Regions from separate parts of the Exiguobacterium sp. s89 genome, predicted to be linked through region 2. Evidence: riboswitches for the same ligand, from Rfam matches in the RefSeq annotation. Region 2 holds a riboswitch; the other holds the start of a gene.

Region 1 (6,197 bases), on a different contig from region 2:
ATCTTCGCCGTTTAATTCGACGCTTCCCCCAGTGACCTCATAAAGTGGATGGCCCATGAGTGCTGATGCGAGTGTTGATTTACCAGTCCCGTTCGGACCCATGATGGCATGAATTTCGCCACCTTTAATTTCTAGGTTAAGACCTTTGACAATCTCTTTTCCTTCGATTGAGACGCGGAGGTCATCAATTTTCATTTGTGGTACGTTAGACATTCGGATACCCCTTCCGTATTTTCTTGCCAAATTGTTTGGCGTAGATTAGATATATTCTAATCTTAGACTAGTCGATTTTTTATTTCAAGCGACTCACCTTACGATTCATTCTCAATAGAATGATAAAAGTTGAGAATGCTAATAGTAGGAAATCAAGACATTAGCCGGCAGTCTCCTCCATGAGTGCGAGAACAGCTTTTCGTTCTCGTACAGCAGCGGCGAAGAAGAAGGAACCGCATCCTGTCAATATCGCCAAACTACCGAATACCGGAAGCGAAGATTGACCAAACGTATCGAGTAACATGCCCCCGATAATCGGCCCAATCGTCTGTCCGAGCGACGTCAATCCCATCGCTCCAAAATAAGTTCCCCGCAAATGTTCCGGCGCAAGTTCATCCGTTAAGACGTCCGTCATCGTGAACATCAACACTTCACCGACCGTGAAAATGACCATTGCGACAAAGAGGACCCATTCCACTGTAGCGAATCCAATCAACAACAGCCCGAACGACAGTGTCGAGATGCCGAAAAAGAGCGATTTGATCGGGGAGACACGAATCCCGAAACGCATAATCGGATACTGGACGATGAGGACCGTGATGGCGTTCGTCGTCAATAAGTAAGCAAATAATCTTGAGCCGTCTTCTAACCCATCACTCAGCGCAATGAATTGAGGAAGTGTCGAATTGAACTGACTGTAACCGATGATTGCAAAAATCATACCGATGATGACCGCCCGAAACGTCCGATCGTCCCGTAAGACGCGGAATGTCTCCGTCAGGCGCGGACGTACCTTTACTCCATCCCCTTCTTCAAACGGATATTTATAGAATAAGAATGAGATGATCATGCCGTATATGATGTAGACGGCGGTCACGACAAAAAAGGCGGTCTTCACACCAGTTAGTGACAACACGACTGCTAACAGTGGTCCGATGGCTGCGGCGATGTTGATCATAAAGTAACGGACGTTATAGACGATGACTCGCTCTTCTGCCTGGGTCGTGTCACTGATGAGTGCACGTGAAGCCGGTTCTAGAAAAGAGCGTGACATCCCCATCAAAATCGATAGCATGTAAAACCAAAATAGCTCTGTCGCGAGCGCAAGTCCTGCGAACGTGACGGCATTGAGCACGATCCCGATGAGCATGAGCTGTTTTCGTCCATAGCGGTCAGATAGCGTCCCTCCAAAGAAACTCATGAACAGGCCCGAAAGTGCCGTCACGGCAAAAATCGTTCCAATTACACTCGCTGAAAAGCCGAGCGTGGCCAAATAAATCGCAAAAAATGGCATGACAAAAAACGTCGCCAGTCGTGCAAAAAACGTCCCGAACAAGACGCCCCACGTCAGTGGATGAATCTGTCTGAACTTCATCCAAATCCCCCCTTTTCTTTCATATATGTAGTGTACTTCTCTTCATGAAAGAACACTAGACAAAAAAGACTCAGGGGATATAACCCCTGAGCCGAGCTGATTTATTGTTGTACCGGTACGACCGCACCTTTATATTCGTCTAAGATCCATTGCTGTGTCTCTTCAGACGTCAACACTTCGAGGAGTGCCTTGACGCGCTCATCTTCTTCGTCCCCTTCACGTGTGACGATTAAGTTGACGTATGGTGAATCTTCCCCTTCAAGTGCGATGGCATCTTCAAGCGGGTTGAGACCTGCGTCAATCGCATAGTTCGTATTGATAAGGACCGCATCGCCTTCTCCATTTTTAAATGCCGTTGTGAGTAAAGTCGCTTCTACGTCCGTCTTGAACTCTAAGTCTTTCGGATTGTCAACGATATCAGATACTGTCGCATCGACTGTTTTGCCTTCTGCGAGTGTGATGAGTCCTTCTGATTGGAGCATCGTAAGAATTCGTCCGTGGTCAGCGACCGATGAACTCATGATGATTTCTGCCCCTTCCGGAAGTTCATCGAGCGATTTGTAAGTTTGTGAGTAGACCCCGATCGGCTCGATGTGGACGCCACCCGCTGAGGCAAATTTGTAATCTTTGTTTTCAGTCATTTGTGACTTGAGGTACGGCTCATGTTGGAAGTAGTTCGCATCGAGCTCCCCGCTCGCGAGCGTCTTGTTCGGAAGTACGTAGTCTTGGAACTTCTTGATTTCAAGCTTGTACCCTTTTGCCTCATATTCTTCTTGGACGTGCTCTAAAATCTCAGCGTGCGGTACGTTCGATGCACCGACGATCAATGTTTTTTCATCGCCAGACCCCGAGTCTGCCTCTTCTCCGCCGCAAGCCGCGAGAACCGTGAATGCTGATAAAGCTGTCAATCCGAGTACTGTTTTCCAAGTTTTCATAATGAATCCCTCCAAATAATATATGTTGTATTAAGCTGAACGTTTATCAATTTTTGTAACGAGTCGGTCACCGATGAACTGGATGACGAACACGATCAACAAGATGAGCACCGTCGCCACGAACGTGACGTCGTTTTGTGAACGCTGGAACCCTTCCAAATAGGCCAAGTTCCCGAGACCGCCGCCTCCGACGACTCCGGCCATCGCCGTATAGCCGACGATTGCAACGATGGTCACTGTAATCCCGGAGACGAGCGCCGGGAGTGCTTCAGGAATTAACACTTTATAGATGATTTGCCATTTCGTCGCTCCCATCGACTCTGCTGCCTCGATGACCCCTCGGTCTACTTCGCGAAGCGCAAGTTCGACCATTCGAGCATAGAACGGTGCCGCGCCGATGATGAGCGCCGGAAGCGCCGCCGTCGAACCGAGCATCGTATCGAGTAAGAACAGCGTGAACGGGATGAGTAAGATAATCAAAATGATGAACGGGATCGAACGGAACACGTTGACGATTGCGCTGACAAAGACGTAAATCGGACGATTCTTCAATAATAGCGATTCGTTTGTAATATAGAGAACCAAACCTAAAGCGAGTCCGATCACAAACGTCGCCACACCTGCGACGAGCGTCATATATAACGTCTCCCAAGTCTGCTCCATCATAATTTGCCAATCTACGTTAGGAAACATCGCTTTCCACCTCCACTTCTACGGATTGCGAACGAATCGACGCGATGGCGCGTTCGATTTCACTTGCTTCCCCAATCAGTTGGATGAATAGCGTACCGAGCGCACCGACTTGTGACTGGGTCACGTTCCCACCGATAATGTTGAATCCGATGTCATGTGTTTTAAGAACGTCAGACAAAATTGGTTGTTCTGCCGTCTCGTTCAAGAATTTCAATTTGACGATTTGACCGCTCGGATACCGTTCCTTCAAATGTTCGAACGTGAGCGATAGATCGTCGACCGCTCCGATTTGTTTGACGAACTCTTTCGTGATCGGTTGTTTCGGATGTTGGAACACGTCCGAGACTTGACCCGTCTCGACGACTTTTCCTGCTTCCATCACGGCGACTCGGTGACAGATCTTTTGAATCACGTGCATCTCATGCGTGATGAGGACAATCGTCAATCCGAGTTTCTTATTGATACTGACGAGCAGTTCGAGAATCGAATCCGTCGTCTTCGGGTCGAGTGCACTCGTTGCTTCGTCACAGAGGAGCACCTCTGGGTTTGTGGCGAGCGCGCGTGCGATCCCGACTCGCTGCTTTTGACCGCCCGATAATTGTGACGGATAGCTGTCCTCGCGACCGGCCAATCCAACGAGTTCGACGAGTTCTTGAACCCGACGTTTCCGCTCACTTGCCGGCACCCCAATCAGCTCGAGCGGAAAACTGATATTTTCTGCGACCGTACGCGACCATAGAAGGTTAAAGTGTTGGAAGACCATCGAGACGTTTTTACGGACACCTCGTAATTCTTTCGGGCTGAGTTTCGTCAGCTCGCTCCCGGCAACTTCGATTTCACCGCTTGATGGTGATTCGAGACGATTGAGCAATCGGATGAGCGTTGACTTCCCTGCCCCTGAATATCCGATTATTCCAAAAATTTCACCGCGATCAATCGTTAGTGATACATCATCAACCGCCTGGACACGACCATTTTTCGTATCGAACCATTTGGCGACGTTTCGTAATTGAATCAATATATTTCCCTCCTGACAACAAAAAAAGCGCACACGTTTGAGCAAACGTGCGCACTTTATCGTACGGACAACGATTGCTCTCATCTTTCAAGGTTTTCACCTTGCTGGAATTAGCACCATTTCGGATTACTCCGCGGTTGCTGGGCGTCATAGGGCCAGTCCCTCAGCCTCTCTTGATAAGAGTGTTGTATATTCGATTAGCTTTATCATAGCGACAGCTTTTTCTGCTGTCAAATCCTTTTTTCAAAAAATTAAAAAAAGGTGCCGTCCGAGGACGACACAGAACGTAGCACCTTGAGTCACGGAAGGACAGCCCATAGATGAGAATCTTTTGCCCGTTCAAGAATTCCACCCTTACATGGGGGAGATTCACCAATCACCACTCAATCTTAGCTTGGACCGTGCGATTATACGAAACGTCTCTCTTCGCTTGATTTTTTTGGGGGACAATCGAAGGGAAGACTGACGTGTATTCGTGTAAAGTGTAGCAGCGGCTTCGCTAAAACGTCTTGATGTCGGGAATATCGCGTCCTATTTTGTGTTCAAGTAAGATGTTGTAATGAATATACCATTCGTGAACTTTCTGTGTCAACTGATTATTTAAAATTTTCAGATTATTCTAATGTTCCTCTCTTACTTCATGAAAGAGAGGACGTGTTGCACATTTTGAAACGCGTAAAGACGATCTCGCACCTTGCCGTTTTCAAGCTTCAATAGTGCCGGAACACTCATCACCTGATATGCTTCGAGCTCTTTTGGGATATAGTTCGCATCCCGCTTTTCAATTTTAATGTCAGGGTCGACCGCTTCGACGACCGTCAACATTTTCTCCGCCACAGCGCATGTACCACACATCGGGGCGTATATATATAAGTATCCGTCTGTAATCATTCTTCTCACCTCTCCTGTCATTATAATGGGCGATGGATTCTCATTCAAAAATCGTGCTCTGTTGAAATTTTAGAATATTCTTCTATCTCGTGTTTGAACGAGCGACGCTCATCAAATCCGATCACTACCGCCTCGACTTCGAGTAAACAAAAAAACGGCTTCTCCGATTCGGGAGAGGCCGGTTTTGATTATCCTTGAATCATCGCTTCGTATTCTTCCGCAGACATGAGTTTGTCGAGGTCTGACTCTTCCGTCAATTCGACTTCGACCATCCATGCGTTTTCAAACGGTGACTCGTTGACGAGTTCTGGAGAATCCGCGAGGTCCTCGTTCACTGCTGTGATGCGTCCTGATACCGGTGCATACAACTCAGAGACCGTCTTCACTGATTCGACCGAACCGAATGGCTCGTCGAGCAAAATTGTACCATCGACTTCTGGGAGTTCGACAAACACGATATCCCCTAGCTCGCTCTGTGCGAAATCCGTGATGCCGATGCGGGCTTTCGTTCCGTTGACTTCTACCCATTCATGTTCTTTTGAATAACGTAAATTTGCTGGTACTTTGCTCATCCTAACTTCCCCCTCAAATAAATTAGACTCACATCTGTATTATAGCACTTAGCCCCAAACGTCCGTAAAGGACTTTTCTGAAAATCCGACGGTCGTTTTTTCACCATTTGTGACGATTGGTCGCTTCAAAAGCATACCATTGCTCGTTAATAACTCGAGTTGTTCGTCTTCTGATAAATGTGGCAACTTGTCTTTAATTCCTTCATTCCGGTAAACTTGCCCGCTCGTGTTGAAGAATTTCTTGAGCGGTAAATCCGATTGCTTCCATAAATCAGCGAGTTCTTCTTTCGTCGGCGTCGATTCGACGATATGGACGTATGTATAATCGATGCCTTGCTCTTTCAACCATTTTTCTGCTTTTTTGCACGTACTGCATGGTGGATAGCCGTATAGTGTCACCATCTGTTCATCACCTCTCTCATCAATGTAGCATATTCTGAGAAATCAATTCACGTCTCAAGCAACCGCTCAATCTCTCGCTTCATCGTCGTGTTGACAAC
Region 2 (6,197 bases):
TTCGCGAGATACGCCGCGACCCCGAGCTTGAATTCGTCGAACAGGATGTCCGCCTGCTCTAGCGCCGCATGCTTCGGCAGCGTGACCTCGACGAGTTCGATTTCGGCTTGTCGTAGCAACTGGATTGCCTGTTCATACAATCCGACTTCTTCGTCTGAAATGTCCGGTTTGACGAACCCGACGCGCATCCCGACCGCCTGCCTCACGTCGAGACATGTCACGTAAGGGGGGCCGACCGGTGTCTCAAGAGTCGCCGGATCCGATTCATCCTCACCACACATCGATTGTAAGGAGATGACCGCATCACGAAGCGTACGCGCCATCGGTCCTGCCGTATCTTGAGAACGTGAGATTGGAATGATTCCGGAGCGGCTGATTAATCCGACGGTCGGCTTGATCCCGACGATGCTGTTATGGACACTCGGATGGACGATTGAACCGCTCGTCTCGGACCCTACCGCAAGAAGAGCGAGGTTCGCCGCGACCGCAGAAGCCGACCCCGAACTTGATCCCCCGACATTTAACGCGTCGCCATATGGGTTCATCGTCTGTCCACCGACGGCACTCCATCCGTTCGGCATACCTTCCGTTAAAAAGTTCGCCCACTCGGACAGGTTCGCCTTCCCAAGGATAATAGCCCCGTCAGCCCGTAACCGTTTGACGAGCTCGGCATCTCGACCGGCGAAATGATGTCGCATCGCGGCGGCACCCGCTGTCGTGCGCATCAGACCGTTCGTCTCGATGTTGTCCTTGATCAAGACGGGAATACCGAGTAGCGGTTTGCGTACTCCTTTTCGGTAGGCTCGGTCTGCCGCCTCTGCTTCGAACAGGGCGTCCGGATTGACTTGAATGACGGCGTGAAGCCGTTCATTATATGTCGCAATCCGTCCTAAATAATAGGCGGTCACGTCTCTCGCCGTGAATTGTCCTTCTTTATACCCACGATGCGCACGTTCAATCGTCAGTTCATGTAATTGGATTTGTTCCATCATACATTCCTCCTTTATCTCTTCCCTTTTATTCGTGCTCTATGTCTGATTTCCTTTTCGTATCGCCAAGTCGATGTGTTCTTGTTACACTTAAGAAAAAACAGGAGGTTCCTATGACACGATCCTACATATTCGTGTTGCTAGCTGTGTTCGGTCTATTTTTCATACAGCTATACGGTGAAAATGTGCCTTATGGTACACCCATTTCCATCGCTTTGATTGGATTCATCATCGTCTTGACTGTTTTTCAGTTGAAACGAAAACCGAATCATTGACGAATGTATTTTGAGGGTGATATGATGCTCTCACCAACTACATATCGATATCAAGAGTGAACGAGAGATCTGGCTCCGCGACTTCACAGCAACCTGCCTTAGGCAAGGTGCTACGACCAGCAAGGGAAACCTTGGACGATATGACGAAAGCGCTCATGTCATCCGACGTGAGCGCTTTTTTGTTGAATGACGATTTGGAGGGAACGACAGAATGGAAAAAGCAACATTCGCAGGCGGCTGTTTTTGGTGCATGGTGACACCATTTGAGGAATTACCAGGGATTGAAGGCATCATATCCGGCTATATGGGTGGACAAGTCGCCAATCCGACATATGAACAAGTAAAAACCGGGACGACGGGGCACCTTGAGGTCGTTCAAATCACATATGATCCAGCATTATTCTCGTATGAACGTCTCCTTGAACTGTATTGGATTCAGACCGACCCGACCGATGACGGTGGTCAATTCCAAGACCGGGGACCTCAGTATGCCCCAGCTATCTTCTATCACACGGAAGAACAACAAGTCGCTGCTGAGACGAGTCGCGACGTGTTGGCAGCGAGCAGGCGCTTCACGGCCCCGATCGTCACGAAAATCATTCCAGCGACGACGTTCTTTGCTGCAGAAGACTACCATCAGGACTATCATAAAAAAAATCCGAAGCATTATAAGGAGGACCGGGCCATCTCGGGACGCGACGAGTTCATCGAGGAGAAGTGGACCGAGACAGTATGATGTTCAACTGACGCGAATTGAATGATTCGCGTCTTTTTATAAGCCCATGAATCGGGAAAAGGAATGTAACGATTCAAACACCTGAAAAGGAGGATTATATATGAAGACTCGTACAAAAATCATCATCGGAATCATCGGTATCGCCATCATAGCCATCGCCTGGTGGCTGATCTCCCCACTATTTTTAACAGAGACGGTCGACGAAGGGTTGCCACCGACAGCTGTCGAATCACCAGCCCCTGAAGAAGAAGCGGGAGAAGAGACGTCCGAGACACCGGAAGCACAACCGAGTCCAACCGAAGTAGCGGGTGTATTCATGGACGGGGAGAAAAATTATGAGACGACCGGGACGATCCGCTCGGTCGAGGCAGAAGACGGGACATATCTCCGATTTGAAGAGTTCGAGACGACGAACGGTCCAGACTTATTTGTCTATTTGACAAAACCAGGTCAAGAGACGACCGAAGGCGTCAGTCTAGGGGCTCTAAAAGGGAATATCGGGAATCAAAACTACTTGGTCCCTAAGGATGTGAATCTAGAAGAGTACAACACCGTCGTCATCTGGTGCCGTGCGTTCAGCGCGACGTTCGGGACGGGAGAACTGACTGGAACAAGTGAATGAATTGACTGCAGGGCGGCTGAATGAATCGGCCACCCTCTTTTCATTTGAAATCGGCTAAAAAATAAAGACCAATCATCCAACATCAATTGTGTATATGCTATCATATATGTAAATAAGTGTAATTTCATTGAGGAGGGTCGATCATGGAGCAGACATTGCCACAACTATACAAACACTACTTTTGGAAGCGATTTTTTCTATTTTTCATTCCATTGATGGTGGTCGGCATACTATCCGAACCGATGATTATTCAGAATCCATTCGAAGAGCTCGAAGACTATGGAGCATTTGTGTTTTTCTTGGCAATTTATATCCTTGTACTCGGTGGATGGGCAGCTTTTATGACGTCGATGATGTGGCGGATCAAACAATTCAAATTGAAAAAGTAATCTTATTATCTATCTGTGGTTACTACGTTTCGATTCATAACGATTTAACTATCCTTCTTTATTAACGATGCAACATGTTTAATAAACGATAATGTAATGATTGTCAAAAGAATGATCATCACATCTACCTTGAGATTCAAAAAATATGGCATAAAACAATGGCTAAAAACGAAAAAACAAAAAGTAAACCATCCACTTTTATTATTTGATTCGCTCCTAAATATCTATTCATCTGCACGAGTGATCGTTTTAAGTCGTTTTCTGTCTAACTTTCCAACCTCTGTATAAGGCAACGCCTCCAAGAATACGATTTCTCGTGGAAACTGATATGTTGTCACTCGTTCGCGCAACCAGCTCACTAGTGCTTCTTCTGTTAATTTTTCGTCGTATACCTGTACATACGCCTTCAAGATGTGACCGGCGTACACATCCTCTACCCCGATGACAGCGGCGTCTTCGACATTCGGATGGTCGCGCATAACCGTCTCGACTTCCCCGGAGTAAATATTGTTTCCAGCAGAGATGATCAAGTCGTCTGTTCGTCCACACAAAAAATAATAGTCGTTCTCATCACGGTATCCGACATCACCCGTTAGAATCCAGCGGTTCTTCCTGTTTTGCATGGACCACTTATTTCGTATGCAAAATTCCCCGATGGCGCCTGGATCGACTTCCACCCCATCCTTCACTATCTGCAAGTCTCCTCCCGGAATCCTTCTTCCGAGCGTATTCGCATCATACTGTAAATCTTCTGGCGTGGCGATGAGATTTAAGCCCGCTTCCGATGTCCCATAGAGATTGTATAAGACGCTCCCTAACTCGTTATGTACTTCACGGACTAAAACGGGATGAAGCTTCGCACCACCGGATGCGATACATGCGAGGGAATGAAGTGATGTTGGATCGTGTCGTAACATTTTGTGGATCATGAGCGGGACGACCGTGACCACTTCTATCTTGTATTGCCGAATGAGGTCACAGGCTCTCTGCACATCAAAGTTCTCCTGAATGACAACCTTTTTCCCTAGCGCTAGAAAAGATAAAAGAATGGCGATGCCGTAGCCATGGTAAATCGGCGTGGCAATATAGGCAGTGTTGAATAACGACAAAAGCAACCGGTTCAATAAAGCCGTGAATGGAGCTAGAAAGTGAAAGAGGGAGGGTTTGTGAATCACCTGTTTCGGACTACCCGTAGTGCCACCGGTCAACATCACGATTTTCCCGCTCGATGCGACCGGAAGCTTTCCTTGATGAGGTCGTTTCGAATCCGATAAACGATTGATTGATACCTTTTCCTTATGATAGCTGACGAGTGTCGAATGTTCGTAAGACGAGTTTTCAATTAAGTCTTCAAACTCCTCATCGTAAATCAAAAGATCGAATGATTGTTCTTCTACGAGCCGGTTGAACTGCAGTTGACTCATCGAACAATGAAGCATATAGATGTCAGCACCGAGTCGTGAGGCCGCAAACATCCCTTGTACGAAAGACGCGTGGTTTTTACATAGAAACGCCACTTTATGTCCTTTTTTAACCCCATACTGATCAGCCAAATGATGAGCAAGGTGTTCGCAACGTGTCTTTAGCTCCTGATATGTCACTGTTTCTCGACTGTCCACTAGAGCCGTTTTTTGACTCCCAGCTCTTTCAGTCAATGTAAAAAGCAGCATCAAGTTGATTCCGTTTTGACGGATTGCGACAAACAGACGGCTTAGGTTTGATGGTGATAGAAAATGGAGCTGCGACAAGACTTTCAATAACTTAACCATTCTTACTGTCACGCTCCTTTCTCTTAAGTAATGTAGGGACCATCCAGTCTATCGGTCTTCTGAAAACAAGAGACGCTACTTGACCGAGGAACAACCACCACGGCTTATATACTGTTCGTTTCGTATACAGGGCATGTCCAATCAGTTCCGCCACATGTACCGGTGACATGGCAGGCGAATGCTGATAAGCCAGCGTCGGTTTAATCATCGGTGTTTTTACTAGCGGTAGATATAGAGCCGTCGTGGAAATATTTTTGATTGTGAGTTCCGGACCCGCGGAGCGAAACCACGTATCGAATGCGGCTTTTGATGCCTGATAGGCCGCCCAGTGAGGAAAAGGATGAAGTAATACATTGATGGTCGACACATTGACGATCTGCCCGTTCTTCTTTTCGAGCAACGGAATGAGCGATAGTATCAATTGTACCGGAGCAAAATAATTGATTGCCATCGTCCGTGTGAAGTCATGGTACCGATCGAGCGACTCGGTGATGGGGCGATTGATGGAGATTCCTGCATTGCTGACGACAATATCCAATCCGTCCGGTAGTTGATGGAGATACGCCAGCAATCCTTTCCGTTCCTCTTCATTTCGAAGATCTGCCGGGAACACAGTCACCTTGGCTGACCCCTTTTCGATTTCAGACTTTATGACGTTCATGTCTGCTTCTCTTCGGGCAACGAGAATCAGATGCGCGGTTGTATCCGCTAGTAGATAAGCGAACGCCTGCCCGATTCCTGAGCTCGCTCCAGTAATCAATATCGTTTTCCGATCTAACTCTAATTTCATTTTCTGATGATTGAAGGAAGGAAATCGAAATAGAAATCTCTCTAGTAACGTGTAGTCATACATATAGCCAGCACCTTTAACTCATTTTCGTCTCGCACTAAGACAATCATTTAGCCTAACATGACAAACAGCAGCGTCCACTTTAATTGAAAAGCGACCTGCTGTTCAAAGCCTCCGTTTATCTTTTATACACTCTTCCCATTCGCATATCGAGTGAAATTGTCGAGAATCGCCTGCCAGCCTTGTCGTTGCATTTCAACCGGATTCATCGATTCCGCATCAAACACCTCGACCATCTTCGTCTGATCCCCTTCTGAAGCAAATGAAATTCTGACTCTCCGTTCATCCTCAAGGCGATACTGAATGAGCTCATTTACTTCAACTTCTTCATATACTCCTTCAAAATCAAAGCCCATGCTCTGATCTTTTGCTTCCATCCGACTACGAAACTTCCCGCCGACCCGTAAGTCGTTCTCAGCCTCAATAGTATGCCAATCGTCAGACGCATGATTCCACTGTTTGATATGGTCAGGGTCTGTCCAGAGTTTCCATACTGTGTCGATTGGTGCATCGACGAGAGCTGATATCGTCACTACATTTGATTCCATGATTCGTTTCCCCTTTATT

Evidence for each region. Region 2 has a riboswitch for S-adenosylmethionine ahead of msrA (peptide-methionine (S)-S-oxide reductase MsrA). Riboswitches for the same ligand answer to the same signal wherever they lie in the genome.
Region 1: it holds a riboswitch for S-adenosylmethionine, as region 2 does, so the genes downstream of both, KNO96_RS09300 (methionine ABC transporter ATP-binding protein) here and msrA (peptide-methionine (S)-S-oxide reductase MsrA) in region 2, are expected to answer to the same signal.

What each region holds. Positions count from the first base shown of each region.
Region 1 covers NZ_JACSKS010000002.1:659,216-665,412, reverse strand. Annotated here, with positions in the region: gene sufC (Fe-S cluster assembly ATPase SufC) at 1-195, opposite strand, end outside; gene KNO96_RS09315 (MDR family MFS transporter) at 374-1,588, opposite strand; gene KNO96_RS09310 (MetQ/NlpA family ABC transporter substrate-binding protein) at 1,690-2,523, opposite strand; gene KNO96_RS09305 (methionine ABC transporter permease) at 2,554-3,216, opposite strand; gene KNO96_RS09300 (methionine ABC transporter ATP-binding protein) at 3,206-4,234, opposite strand; SAM riboswitch class I at 4,312-4,417, opposite strand; gene KNO96_RS09295 (thioredoxin family protein) at 4,868-5,125, opposite strand; gene gcvH (glycine cleavage system protein GcvH) at 5,314-5,697, opposite strand; gene KNO96_RS09285 (arsenate reductase family protein) at 5,746-6,099, opposite strand; gene KNO96_RS09280 (hypothetical protein) at 6,147-6,197, opposite strand, start outside.
Region 2 covers NZ_JACSKS010000001.1:326,541-332,737, reverse strand. Annotated here, with positions in the region: gene KNO96_RS01710 (amidase family protein) at 1-989, opposite strand, end outside; gene KNO96_RS01705 (hypothetical protein) at 1,103-1,264, shown strand; SAM riboswitch class I at 1,309-1,408, shown strand; gene msrA (peptide-methionine (S)-S-oxide reductase MsrA) at 1,476-2,000, shown strand; gene KNO96_RS01695 (DM13 domain-containing protein) at 2,101-2,622, shown strand; gene KNO96_RS01690 (hypothetical protein) at 2,766-3,011, shown strand; gene KNO96_RS01685 (class I adenylate-forming enzyme family protein) at 3,236-4,792, opposite strand; gene KNO96_RS01680 (SDR family NAD(P)-dependent oxidoreductase) at 4,773-5,633, opposite strand; gene KNO96_RS01675 (SRPBCC family protein) at 5,756-6,178, opposite strand.